DNA from 3 places in the Streptomyces sp. NPDC054770 genome. Region 2 is predicted to be linked to each of the others. Evidence: riboswitches for the same ligand, from Rfam matches in the RefSeq annotation. Region 2 holds a riboswitch; each other region holds the start of a gene.
The links. Region 2 has a riboswitch for cyclic di-AMP ahead of ACWGKQ_RS09130 (transglycosylase SLT domain-containing protein). Riboswitches for the same ligand answer to the same signal wherever they lie in the genome.

Region 1: another riboswitch for cyclic di-AMP. It lies ahead of ACWGKQ_RS06230 (NlpC/P60 family protein); the one in region 2 lies ahead of ACWGKQ_RS09130 (transglycosylase SLT domain-containing protein).
Region 3: another riboswitch for cyclic di-AMP. It lies ahead of ACWGKQ_RS17990 (C40 family peptidase); the one in region 2 lies ahead of ACWGKQ_RS09130 (transglycosylase SLT domain-containing protein).

The regions. Positions count from the first base shown of each region.
Region 1 is NZ_JBSHBL010000004.1:180,958-184,727, forward strand. It holds gene pcrA (DNA helicase PcrA) at 1-1,732, opposite strand, end outside; cyclic di-AMP (ydaO/yuaA leader) riboswitch at 2,046-2,216, shown strand; gene ACWGKQ_RS06230 (NlpC/P60 family protein) at 2,225-3,373, shown strand; gene ACWGKQ_RS06235 (class I SAM-dependent methyltransferase) at 3,408-3,770, opposite strand, start outside.
Region 2 is NZ_JBSHBL010000007.1:31,677-35,446, reverse strand. It holds gene ACWGKQ_RS09140 (hypothetical protein) at 1-506, opposite strand, end outside; gene ACWGKQ_RS09135 (HAD family hydrolase) at 656-1,462, shown strand; gene ACWGKQ_RS09130 (transglycosylase SLT domain-containing protein) at 1,476-1,964, opposite strand; cyclic di-AMP (ydaO/yuaA leader) riboswitch at 1,968-2,165, opposite strand; gene ACWGKQ_RS09125 (polyprenyl synthetase family protein) at 3,355-3,770, shown strand, end outside.
Region 3 is NZ_JBSHBL010000018.1:6,495-10,264, reverse strand. It holds gene ACWGKQ_RS18000 (ATP-dependent Clp protease proteolytic subunit) at 85-720, shown strand; gene ACWGKQ_RS17995 (hypothetical protein) at 728-1,036, shown strand; cyclic di-AMP (ydaO/yuaA leader) riboswitch at 1,401-1,582, shown strand; gene ACWGKQ_RS17990 (C40 family peptidase) at 1,586-2,059, shown strand; gene ACWGKQ_RS17985 (ATP-binding protein) at 2,093-2,551, opposite strand; gene ACWGKQ_RS17980 (helix-turn-helix domain-containing protein) at 2,764-3,624, shown strand; gene ACWGKQ_RS17975 (DUF397 domain-containing protein) at 3,634-3,770, shown strand, end outside.

The DNA.
Region 1 (3,770 bases), on a different contig from region 2:
TGCGGGTCTCGTCCTGCGGGTCCGTCGAGTTCTGCAGCTCGGCGAGGTATCCGGTGCGTTCGTAGATCGCCTCCAGGACGGTGGCGGGTCCGGCGCCGGACTCCACGACCGTACGGAGGTCCTCCATCAGCGTGTTGAACCGCTTGACCGCGTTCGTCGACCGCGCGGCCATGCCGTACGCCTCGTCGACGCGCCTGAGCGCCTGCGGGAAGCTGATCTTCTCGCGCTGGGCGAGGGCGTCGATCATCGCCTCCGCGCGGTCGCCGATACCGCGCTTGGGGACGTTGAGGATGCGCCGGAGCGGGACGGAGTCCTCCGGGTTGGCCAGCACCCGCAGGTAGGCCAGGACGTCCCGGACCTCCTTGCGCTCGTAGAAGCGGACCCCGCCGACGACCTTGTAGGGCAGGCCGACGCGGATGAAGATCTCCTCGAAGACGCGGGACTGGGCGTTGGTGCGGTAGAAGACGGCGACATCGCCGGCCTTCGCCTCGCCCGCGTCCGTCAGACGGTCTATCTCCTCGGCGACGAACTGCGCCTCGTCGTGCTCGGTGTCGGCGACGTAGCCGGTGATCTGCGCGCCCGCGCCCGCGTTGGTCCACAGGTTCTTCGGGCGGCGGGACTCGTTGCGCTCGATGACCGCGTTGGCGGCGCTCAGAATCGTCTGCGTGGAGCGGTAGTTCTGTTCGAGGAGGATCGTCGTCGCGTTCGGGTAGTCCTCCTCGAACTGGAGGATGTTGCGGATCGTCGCGCCCCGGAAGGCGTAGATCGACTGGTCGGCGTCACCGACGACGCAGAGCTCGGCGGGGGGCAGGTCGGGCGCGCCGGTGCCGACCAGCTCGCGCACCAGGGCGTACTGGGCGTGGTTGGTGTCCTGGTACTCGTCGACCAGGACGTGCCGGAAGCGGCGGCGGTAGTGCTCGGCGACGTCCGGGAAGGCGCGCAGCAGGTTGACCGTCGTCATGATCAGGTCGTCGAAGTCGAGGGCGTTCGCCTCGCGCAGCCGCGACTGGTACAGGGCGTAGGCCTGGGCGAGGGTCTTCTCGAAGCCGTCGGCGGCCTGGGCGGCGAAGTCCTCCTCGTCGATCAGCTCGTTCTTCAGGTTGCTGATCTTGGCGCTGAAGGACTTCGGCGGGTAGCGCTTGGGGTCGAGGTCCAGGTCGCGGCAGACCAGGGCCATCAGGCGCTTGGAGTCGGCCGCGTCGTAGATCGAGAAGGAGGAGGTGAAGCCGAGCTTCTTGCTCTCCCTGCGCAGGATCCGCACGCAGGCGCTGTGGAAGGTCATCACCCACATCGCGTTCGCGCGCGGGCCGACGAGGTGCTCGACCCGCTCCTTCATCTCGCCCGCGGCCTTGTTGGTGAAGGTGATCGCGAGGATCTGGCCCGGGTGCACCTGGCGCGCGCCGAGCAGGTGGGCGATGCGGTGGGTGAGCACGCGCGTCTTGCCGGAACCGGCGCCGGCCACGATGAGCAGCGGGGAGCCGGCGTGCACCACGGCCGCCCGCTGGTTGTCGTTCAGCCCGTCCAGGAGCGCGGCCGGGTCCAGGGCCGGGCGGGCGGCGCCGTCGCGGTAGTAGGCGTCTCGGTCCGGGGGCACGTCGAACTTCCCGCCGAACAGATCGTCCGGAATCGACTCCGGAGCGTGCTCGTCCTCGGGCGGCGGCGGGGGTTCCTCGTCATGGCCGCGGGGGGCCTGGAGGCTCGCCAGGAAGCTGTCGTCAAAGAGGCTGCTCATCGCTCTCCGAGTCTAGGGCGCCCCACCGACAACCGGTCGCCGCCCCGAAAACTCGCCCGGGTGACCGACCGGTTCCGCTCCGTCACGGCAGGTCGGCGCGGAGCACGGAGCCGCACTCCCCCAGCGCGAACCAGCGGCACCCTTCCGAACAAGTCACTCATACCGTCCCAGATGACCTTGCCTTAACAAGTTCTAACAACAAGGTCACGAAAATGTATCGGGCATATCGCACATCAACCTTCACAGAGGCCACACGAGTTGGTTAGCGTGCGAGGCGGGCCGCGCGACCCCCACCGGCGAACGTCGCCGGGCCGCACGGCCTCCGCCGAGTCCGGGGCGCCGCCGCGCATCCGGAGCCGGGGACCCACCGATCCCGGGGTGAATCGGTCCCGACTCCCCTCCGGGGAGCGGACCGTAGGGCAACCCTTCCGAACCACCCGCCCGAACCCGACAGCTAACTCGGTAGGCGGAACGTGGAAGGAGTCGCCTCCGTTGGCGTCGCACCGCAAGTCCCGGCCGTCAGGAACGCGCGCGGCGGGCATACGCACCCCCGCGCTGGCCACCGCCGCCCTCACCTCCATGGCCCTGTTCTCCCAGACGGCCGAGGCCGCGCCCCCCGAGGACGGCAAGCCGAGCCTGGAGGAGGTCGAGAAGAAGGTCGACTCGCTCTACCGGCAGGCGGAGTCGGCGACCGAGAAGTACAACGCCGCCAAGGAGCGGACCGGCCGGCAGCGCAAGCAGGTCGACACCCTGCTCGACGACGTCGCCGAGCGCACGGACCGGCTGAACAAGGCGCGTGAGGAGCTGGGTTCGTTCGCCGCGGCCCAGTACCGGACCGGGGCCGCCGCCCCCGACACGGCGACCTTCCTGCTCGCGGACAGTCCCCAGGACTACTTCGACCAGGACCAGCTGATGAGCCGGCTGACCGCACGCCAGAAGGGCGCGGTCGACGACTACGTCACCCAGCAGTCCGCGACCATGAGGAAGCGGCAGGAGGCCGCCAAGAGCCTCGAAACGCTCACCGAGACGCAGGACGACCTCAAGACCGCCAAGACCACCGTCCAGACGAAGCTGGCCTCCGCGCGGGAGCTGCTGTCGCAGCTGACGGCCGCGGAGAAGGCGCGGCTGGCGGCGATCGAGAAGCAGCAGGAGGAGGTGGCGGCCCGCAAGGCGGCGGAGCTGGCGAAGCAGCAGGCCGCGGCCGCCGAGCAGGAGACGTCGTCGTCCGCCGCATCGGGCAGCTCCTCTTCCGGCACGTCGAGCGGCTCCTCCTCCGCCTACGCCACGAAGGCCGCCAAGGCGATCGCCTTCGCCCGCGCACAGATCGGCAAGCCGTACGTCTGGGGCGCCACCGGCCCCGGCTCCTACGACTGCTCCGGGCTCTCCCAGGCCGCCTGGAAGGCCGCGGGCGTCTCCCTGCCGCGCACCACCTACGACCAGGTGAACGCCGGCACCACCGTCTCCCTCGCCGACGCCCGACCCGGCGACCTGGTCTTCTTCTACGACGACGTCAGCCACGTCGGCATCTACATCGGCAACGGCATGATGATCCACGCCCCGAAGCCCGGCGCCTACGTCCGGGAGGAGTCGATCTACTACGGCGGCGAGTCGATCATCCACAGCGTGGTACGCCCGGCCTGAGCCGACTGCAGGCCGGCATCTGCAGACGCCCGGGTCAGCGGCGCCCGCGCGCGAGCAGGGCCGCATGCGGCAGGGCCAGCAGACCGTCCTCGGCAGCGAACTCCGAACTGAACACATCGAAGTGACGCTTGATCTCGGCGCGGATCCGGGGTGTCTGGCTCTGCACCAGCTGCCCGCCGAACGCCACTCCGCTCGCAGGACCGCTCCACCACTCGTCGGCGCTCGCGCGGTGATCCCAACGCAAGGTCGCGCACTCCGCCTCGCGCAGCCCCGCCGCGTCCATCAGCCCGGTCAGGCCGCTCTCGTCACGGGGGAAATCATCCTCAGGAGCCAGCCCTGCGGGCAGATGCGGTGGGCGCACCGCACCCGCGGCCTCGATCGCACGGCCGATCAGAGC
Region 2 (3,770 bases):
TCCCAGCCCGGGCAGTACATGTCGAAGACCACCACCGGCAGCGGCCGCCCGAGGACCTTCTCGATCCGGCCTCCGTCGTGCAGATCCCGGGCCAGCCGGACACACGCGTCGGCGAAGTGCAGGGCCAACAGCTCGCGTGCGGCGTCCAGTTCGGCGGCGTCGCCGTCCCCGTCGAACCAGATTCCGAGCCGCCGGACCTCCTCGACGTACAGCGCACCGCCGACCGGGTCCTCGGGGCAGTTGCCGAGCGTCTCGAAGCCGTCGAGGAGCCAGCACGCGTAGTTCCAGCGGGCCTCGCCCGGGTCGTCGGGGCGTCTTTCGGCCTCGTACTGGATCTCCGTGTTGTAGCCGATCGCCACAAAGGGTCTGCGGTTGTCGTCGTCGACCCGCCAGATGCGGAAGGACAGCGCGTAGATCTCCGGCCGCAGTTCCAGCGGGAACCGCTCCAGCACCCCGGTCGCCGCCTCCAGCAGATATGCCCGGAAGTCCCCCTGCCCGTCAGCCATCACCAGCGCCCCCGTCAGATCAGCGAAACCGACTCACCGAGAACGTAACGCCCGCCACTGACAACGGCCCCATCACGGCGGAGGCGGGCGTCACTTGAGGCCGAAACGCACAGTGAGTCCCAGCGGCGTGCTGTCCGTATTCTCTGATCATGGTCGCACCCTCCCCGTACTCACTGATCGCCACCGACCTGGACGGCACGCTGCTGCGTGCCGACGACACCCTCTCGGAGCGGTCGCTCGCCGCGCTCGCGCGGGCCGGCCGGGCCGGTGCCCGGCACCTCGTGGTCACCGGCCGTCCCGCACCGAGAGTGCGCCCGCTCCTCGACGACCTCGGCTGCACGGGACTCGCGGTCTGCGGCCAGGGCGCGCAGGTGTACGACGCCGGCGCGGACCGGCTGCTGTGGTCGGTCACCCTGGACCGGGAGCTGGCGGAGACCGCGCTCGGCAAGATCGAGGCCGAGGTCGGTCAGGTGTACGCGGCGGTCGACCAGGACGGCGTTGACGGGCTCACGCTCATCGAGCCTGGTTACCTGATGCCCCACCCCACCCTGCCGGCGCTGCGCGTCGCCCGGCGGGACGACCTGTGGTGCGCGCCCATCAGCAAGGTGCTGCTGCGGCACCACACCCTGTCCGACGACGAACTGGCGGCGACCGCCCGCGCGGTGGTCGGGTCGCTGGCGACGGTCACCATGTCGGGGCCGGGGACCGTCGAGCTCCAGCCGTGCGGGGTGACCAAGGCGACCGGCCTGGCGCTGGCCGCCGGCCATCTGGGGCTGCGCCCCGCACAGGCCATCGCCTTCGGGGACATGCCCAACGACATCCCGATGTTCGAGTGGGCGGCCTACGGGGTGGCCATGGCCAACGCTCATCCCGAACTGAAGGCGCGGGCCGACGAGGTCACCGCGTCGAACGAGGACGACGGCATCGCCGTCGTCCTCGAAAGACTCTTCAACTGACGCGGAGCGTCGGTCAGTACGCGCCGTGGACGTTGTCCATAGAGCCGTACCGCGCGGCGGCGTAGTTGCAGGCGGCGGTGATGTTCGCGACCGGGTCGTAGATGTCGAACGACGTGCCGGCCACGTGGTAGGCGTTGAACGTCGGGTCGATGACCTGGAGCAGGCCCTTGGACGGGATGCCCTTGGCCGCGTTGGAGTCCCAGAGGTTGATGGCCCGCGGGTTGCCGGAGGACTCCCGCATGATGTTGCGGTAGATGCCGTTGTAGCTGCCCGGGATGTTCTTCTCCCTCATGATCGCGAGCGACTCGCGGATCCAGCCGTCGAGGTTGTTCGGGTACCCGGCGAGGGTCGTCGAGGCGGTCGAGGTGGAGGACCCGGCGGCGGAGGCGGTGGTCGCCCCGATGAGCGGGAGGGCAAGGACGGCGGCGCCGGTGCCGGCGACGACGAGCGTGCGGATGATGCGGTTACGGCGGGGAGTGCGGTGCTGGGCGGCAACAAGCATGGCGTTGTTCCTCTCCGTCGCCTGCGAGGTGAGCTGTCGGGTTCGGGCCCGGGGAGTGCCCGGTCGTACCGCCCGAAGGCGATGCGACTTCACCCCTAGCCGTTCCGGAACGACGTCTGTCCGTGACGTCGGTCGCCCGGTCCGGCGGCTTACCTGGGTCCCCCGCTCCTGCCGTGCGAATGAACTCGTCGATGGGTTACGACGGGCGGCGGCAGGATTCGGCGTCCGCCCGGCGAGCCGGAACGTATGCGAGAGCACATGTCCGGAACAAGTACCTGATGCGCACAACACACCGATTGAGCTTGGAGTGAGGCCTATGAGGCACTTGATCCTTTGCGGCTGCCAACCCTCAACTGGCCCGCAGGGAAAGGGAAGGAAGGGTCGCCTTACCGGCTCTGCCCCGCCTGGCCTTTCGTGACCTACCTCACGAAACCGCAATAGCGGCAAATCAGACAAGAGGGATTCGTTGAATCCCTCTATTTCCTGGTTCGACGGAATGTCCCGGTGTCTTCATTTCGATGATGAGTCCGAATTGTCGGATTATAGTGAATTTCGGATAAGTCGAGGTGGTGTGGCGAGGTGGACGTCTGTCGGCGGCGGCCTTGTTCGCTCGATCGGGTGCCTCTCCGGTGCGGCCCCCGTCAACTTCGGAAGCGTCGGCTACGCGCGCGTGCCACCGGCCGGGGGTGGCCGGGAAGTTGGGCTGCCGGGTGCGCACGTGAAACTCGTCACGTGGGGGGTGGGGGAAAGGCGGCCAGGACGGCGGGATCTCCCGGTGTGCGTGTCCGTCGTGAAGGCGGAACCTCCGCCGTGGTGCGCGTCGTTGTCATGGCAGCCGTCCGCGGAGCGGGCCGCGGCGGCGGTCGTGGGCGGTTCGGGTGTCGATGCTCCCGTGGTCCGGCGTGGAAGGCCGCGGGGTGGGTCAGGAGGCGCGGAGGGTGTAAGTCAGGAGGCGCGGAGGTCGTGGTGGAAGAAGGATGTACACCTGTGTATGAGGTGCCGCCGTTCGTGCACCGGGTGCCACGGCCGGATTCGGTGGGCGGCCGAGGGGGTACGCCCGGGCAGGTGACGTCGGCCGGGAGAGGCGGGGCCGTTTCCGGGCAGTAGTCAGTCGGGAGGTTCGTCCGGGAGGCTCGCCGCCGGACGGCCGTCCGGACACGGTCGGAGCCGAGGTTCGGGACAACTGTCCGCACTTCCTGTTAAGTCAGTAGATGTCAGGTCGTATCGGCTGATCAAAAACATAACGGTCGTGATCTGATAGCGCCCGGGGTGTAACCGTGGGCGCTATCGGTGATCGAAACCTGACCGGATACGCTGACTTGAGTGAGGGCAGCGACCTATCGACAAACCGCGTAATCGCCAGTAGACACCAGCAGACAGGAGACCCCTCGTGACCGTCGTCGGGCCGTTCGGGCTGAGCGTGCGGGACCAGGCTCTGGAAGCCGATGTCCAGGCCGGATTGACGGCTGTCGAGGAAGGCTTGCTAGAAGCCACCAAGAGCGAGGTCCCGTTCATCACGGAGGCCGCGCAGCACCTCGTACGGGCCGGAGGCAAGCGGTTCCGCCCGCTGCTGGTGATGCTCGCCGCGCAGTTCGGCGACCCGTACGCGCCCGGTGTCGTGCCGTCGGCCGTCGTCGTCGAACTCACCCATCTGGCCACGCTGTACCACGACGACGTCATGGACGAGGCCTCCGTGCGGCGCGGCGTCGACAGTGCCAACACCCGCTGGGGCAATTCGCTCGCCGTCCTCACCGGCGACTTCCTCTTCGCCCGCGCCTCCCAGATCCTCGCCGACCTGGGCCCCGA
Region 3 (3,770 bases), on a different contig from region 2:
CCCCACCACAGAGTATGTACGTCCTGTACATTTTTTACAGAGAGCTCGGCCGTCGAGACGTCCAGCCATGAGGAGGGGTACGCCATGACCCGACCGTCCGCCCGCTATGTCCTGCCCGAGTTCACGGAACGAACGGCCACGGGGCAGCGCACCCTGGATCCGTACTCGAAGCTGCTGGAGGAGCGGATCGTCTTCCTCGGCACGCCCGTCGACGAGACCTCGGCCAACGACGTGATGGCGCAGTTCATGTACCTGGAGTACGCGGCTCCGGAGCGGGACATCTCGCTGTACATCAACTCCCCGGGCGGGTCGTTCAGCGCGATGGCCGCGATCTACGACACCGTCCAGTACGTGAGCTGCGACGTGGAGACGATCTGCCTCGGGCAGGCCGGGGCGTCGGCGGCGGTGCTGCTCGCGGCCGGCACACCGGGCAAGCGGTCCGTGCTGCCCGGCGCCCGCATCGTGCTCCAGCAGCCGTCGCTGCCGGAACCGGTACAGGGCCAACCGAGTGATCTGTTCATCCAGGCCGAGGAGTTGGAGCGGGTCCGGGCGCTGCTCGAAGAGATCCTCGTCCGGCACACCGGGCGCACGGCGGAGCAGGTGCACCGGGATCTGGAGCGGGATCTGGTCCTGGACGCACACGAAGCACTGGCCTACGGACTGGTGGACCGAGTCGTGCCCAGCCGCCGGACCTCGCTCGGCCTGCCGGACGCGGGGTGAGCCGCCGATGCTGCCCCCGGAACTTCCGCCGTTGCCCGCGCTGACCCGCGCCGAGGGCGAGCTGATCGACCGTTACCTGGACGTGGTGGATCTACTGGGCCGGATCAATCCGGCGCAGAACGAGGACACCTACCGCGCGCTGCGCGCCGCGCAGGCGCTGGTGCGCGCGGCGTCCGAGCTGCGTGACGCGCTGGCCCTGATGCATCTGCGGGGCGAGACGGAGCTCCACGGGGACACGCTGGCACGGGCGTTGCGGGTGCTCGACGGCGAGCGCCGGACCGCTCGCGTCGCACTCCCGCCCGACTGCGTACGGTGAGACCCGCCGGACTCCGGTCCGGCGCGTCGACGGCGCGACCGGGCCGGAGTCGAAACGACCCAAAGGGGTTACCGCCGTTCGGCGGAGTGTGGCGTGGTTTTACCTGCCCGCGGGGGCCGCTCAGGTTGCCTGCGCGGGGGTGCCCGCGAACAGCTTCCTCGCAGGTCCGGGGCTACGCAGGGCAGTTGACGGAGAATCGAACACAGCACTGTCCACCCGAACGGGTGGGTGGTGAGTAACCCCACAAATCCCCGATTCCATTGGGATTTTCGGACACGAGTGCGTGAAGATCCCTGTCTGACGACAAGCCCCCGCCACAGCGGCGGGGCGGTCCGGGCGGACGCCGAGTCCTGCCGCCGCCCGGATTGACCCGTCGACAGAAGTGCATCGGCAGGAGTGGAGGACCCAAGCAAGCCGGGTCGCCGGAACGGTCGCGCCACGACCGGACCGAGCAGCCCTTGGGGTGAAGCCGTGGCAACACGGCCGGGCAACTTCGCCAGCCCGAATCCGACAGGTCATCCTTCACAGGCGGCTGACGAAGGGTTGCGCATGACTGCGCTCAATCGTGTTCCGTCGCTGATGGCCCGGGCCGGTACGGCCTCGGCGCTGACCATCGCCGCCGTGGGCGGCTCGATCGTGATCCCGGGTGTCGCCTCCGACGCCTCGGCCGCCACGATGGCGACGAAGGCACTTCAGGTCGCTGCCTCGAAGAAGGGCGCGCCGTACAGGTGGGGAGCCACCGGTCCGAACAGGTTCGACTGCTCGGGGCTCACGCTGTACTCGTTCAAGAAGGCGGGCAAGAAGCTGCCGCGTACCGCGGCCCAGCAGTACAACAAGACCCGTCACATCTCGGCCGGCAACCGCAAGGCCGGGGACCTGGTCTTCTTCCACTCGGGTTCCAGCGTGTACCACGTCGGCATCTACGCCGGGAAGGGAAAGATCTGGCACGCCCCGAAGACCGGGGACGTGGTGAGGCTCCAGAAGATCTGGACGCGCAGCGTCTGGTACGGCCGGGTCAGCTGACCCGTTCCAGCGGCCGGCCGGCAGGGCTCGGGGCTACGGCTCCTGCTGACCGGCCGCTGTGACGGTGCCCGCCGGGACCGTCCAGGGGAGTTCGATGGAGACGGTCTTGCCGCCCTCCCGGGTGGGGCGCACCCGGAGCTTGCCGCCGCACTCGGCGGTCAGCCAGCGGATGATGACCATGCCGCGCCCGTTGTCCTGCTGGACCGCGGCGGGAAGTCTCTTGGGGAAGCGCGGATGACTGTCCGTGACGCCGATGCGCAGCTGTTCGTCACGGTCGAGCACCAGGTCCACCGTGAAGGTGGGTGACTGCCCGAAGGTGTGCTGCACGGCGTTGGTGGCGAGTTCCGAGACGATGAGGCGGATGGTGTCCGCGGTCTCCGTCTCCGGTGGCAGTCCCCACTCGGCGAGGGTGTCCAGCACATAGGAGCGGGCGGCGGAGACCGAGGCGGGATCGCTCGGCAGGGTGACGGATGCTTCCAGGTGGTCTGCCATGGCGACGTCGTCCCTTTCCTCGGGACCGGAGTCCGACACGGTGCGGATGGTTCGAGTACGGTCCCGGACTGGTGCTTCTTCGCCAGACTGCCATTACCGGGCCGGTCACGGGGAGCGATCCACCAAGATATGCATATATCTGTCGCTCGAAGCGGTGAACTCTGCTACCTCAGACCGTATTTGGGCGGCTCGGAAGGAGTAAGGAGTAGCCCATGCAGAACGGTCCCGCGGTACGCCGCCGGAAACTGGGCGCCGAACTGCGCACACTGCGCACCGGCGCCGGCCTAACGAGCGGTCAGGCCGCCCGTCTGGTGGGCTGGCACCAGTCGAAAGTGAGCCGGATCGAAACCGGCGCCAGCGGTGTGAAACCGGCCGATGTGCGGTTACTCCTGGACGCCTACGGCGTGGTCGAGGGGCAACTGCGGGAGTTGCTCCTGGTGTTGGCGGGGTCTGAGGACACCGCGGGACGGCACCACTGGTGGCACGCCTATCGTGGCGTACTGCCGCCCGCCTACCGTGATTTCATCAGCCTGGAGTCGCAGGCCAGCGCGATGCGCACGCTGGAGACCTCGGTCGTGCCGGGGCTGCTGCAGACCCCGGAGTACGCGCGTGCGGTGACCCGGGCGGCCGTCGACGGGCGTGACGACGAGGCCCTGGACGCCCTGGTGGAGGTGCGTCTGGCCAGGCAGGACGTGCTGCGAAACGATCCGCCGCTGAAGCTCAGCGCGGTCCTGGACGAGGCCGTGCTGCGCCGGGAGGTGGGCGGTCCCGGCGTGATGGCGCGGCAGCTGGCGCGGCTGATGGAGGCGGCCCGGTTGCCCCAAGTGCGGCTCCAGGTACTGCCGTTCGCGGCCGGGGCGCATGTCGGCATCACCGGGCCTTTCGTAATCTTCTCATTTCCGAGCACTTCTGATCTGGACGTGGTTGTTATCGACCAGTTGACGAGTAGCCTCTACCTGGAGCGGAAAGAAGACCTCCAGGCCTACACGGAGGCCTTCGACACGCTCCGGATCCACGCCCTTTCGCCCGAGGACTCGTTGGATTACATCGCCGGGATAGCTGACGGCGCGTAAGGAGGCACCATGACTGCACTGCCTCGGAACGTACCTTCAAGTGCTGATCTGCACGGTTTGCGGTGGCTGCGCAGCAGCTACAGCACCGGAGCGAACAACTGCGTGGAGACGGCACGGCCGCGCTCCGGCCCGTCGGCCGGACTGCT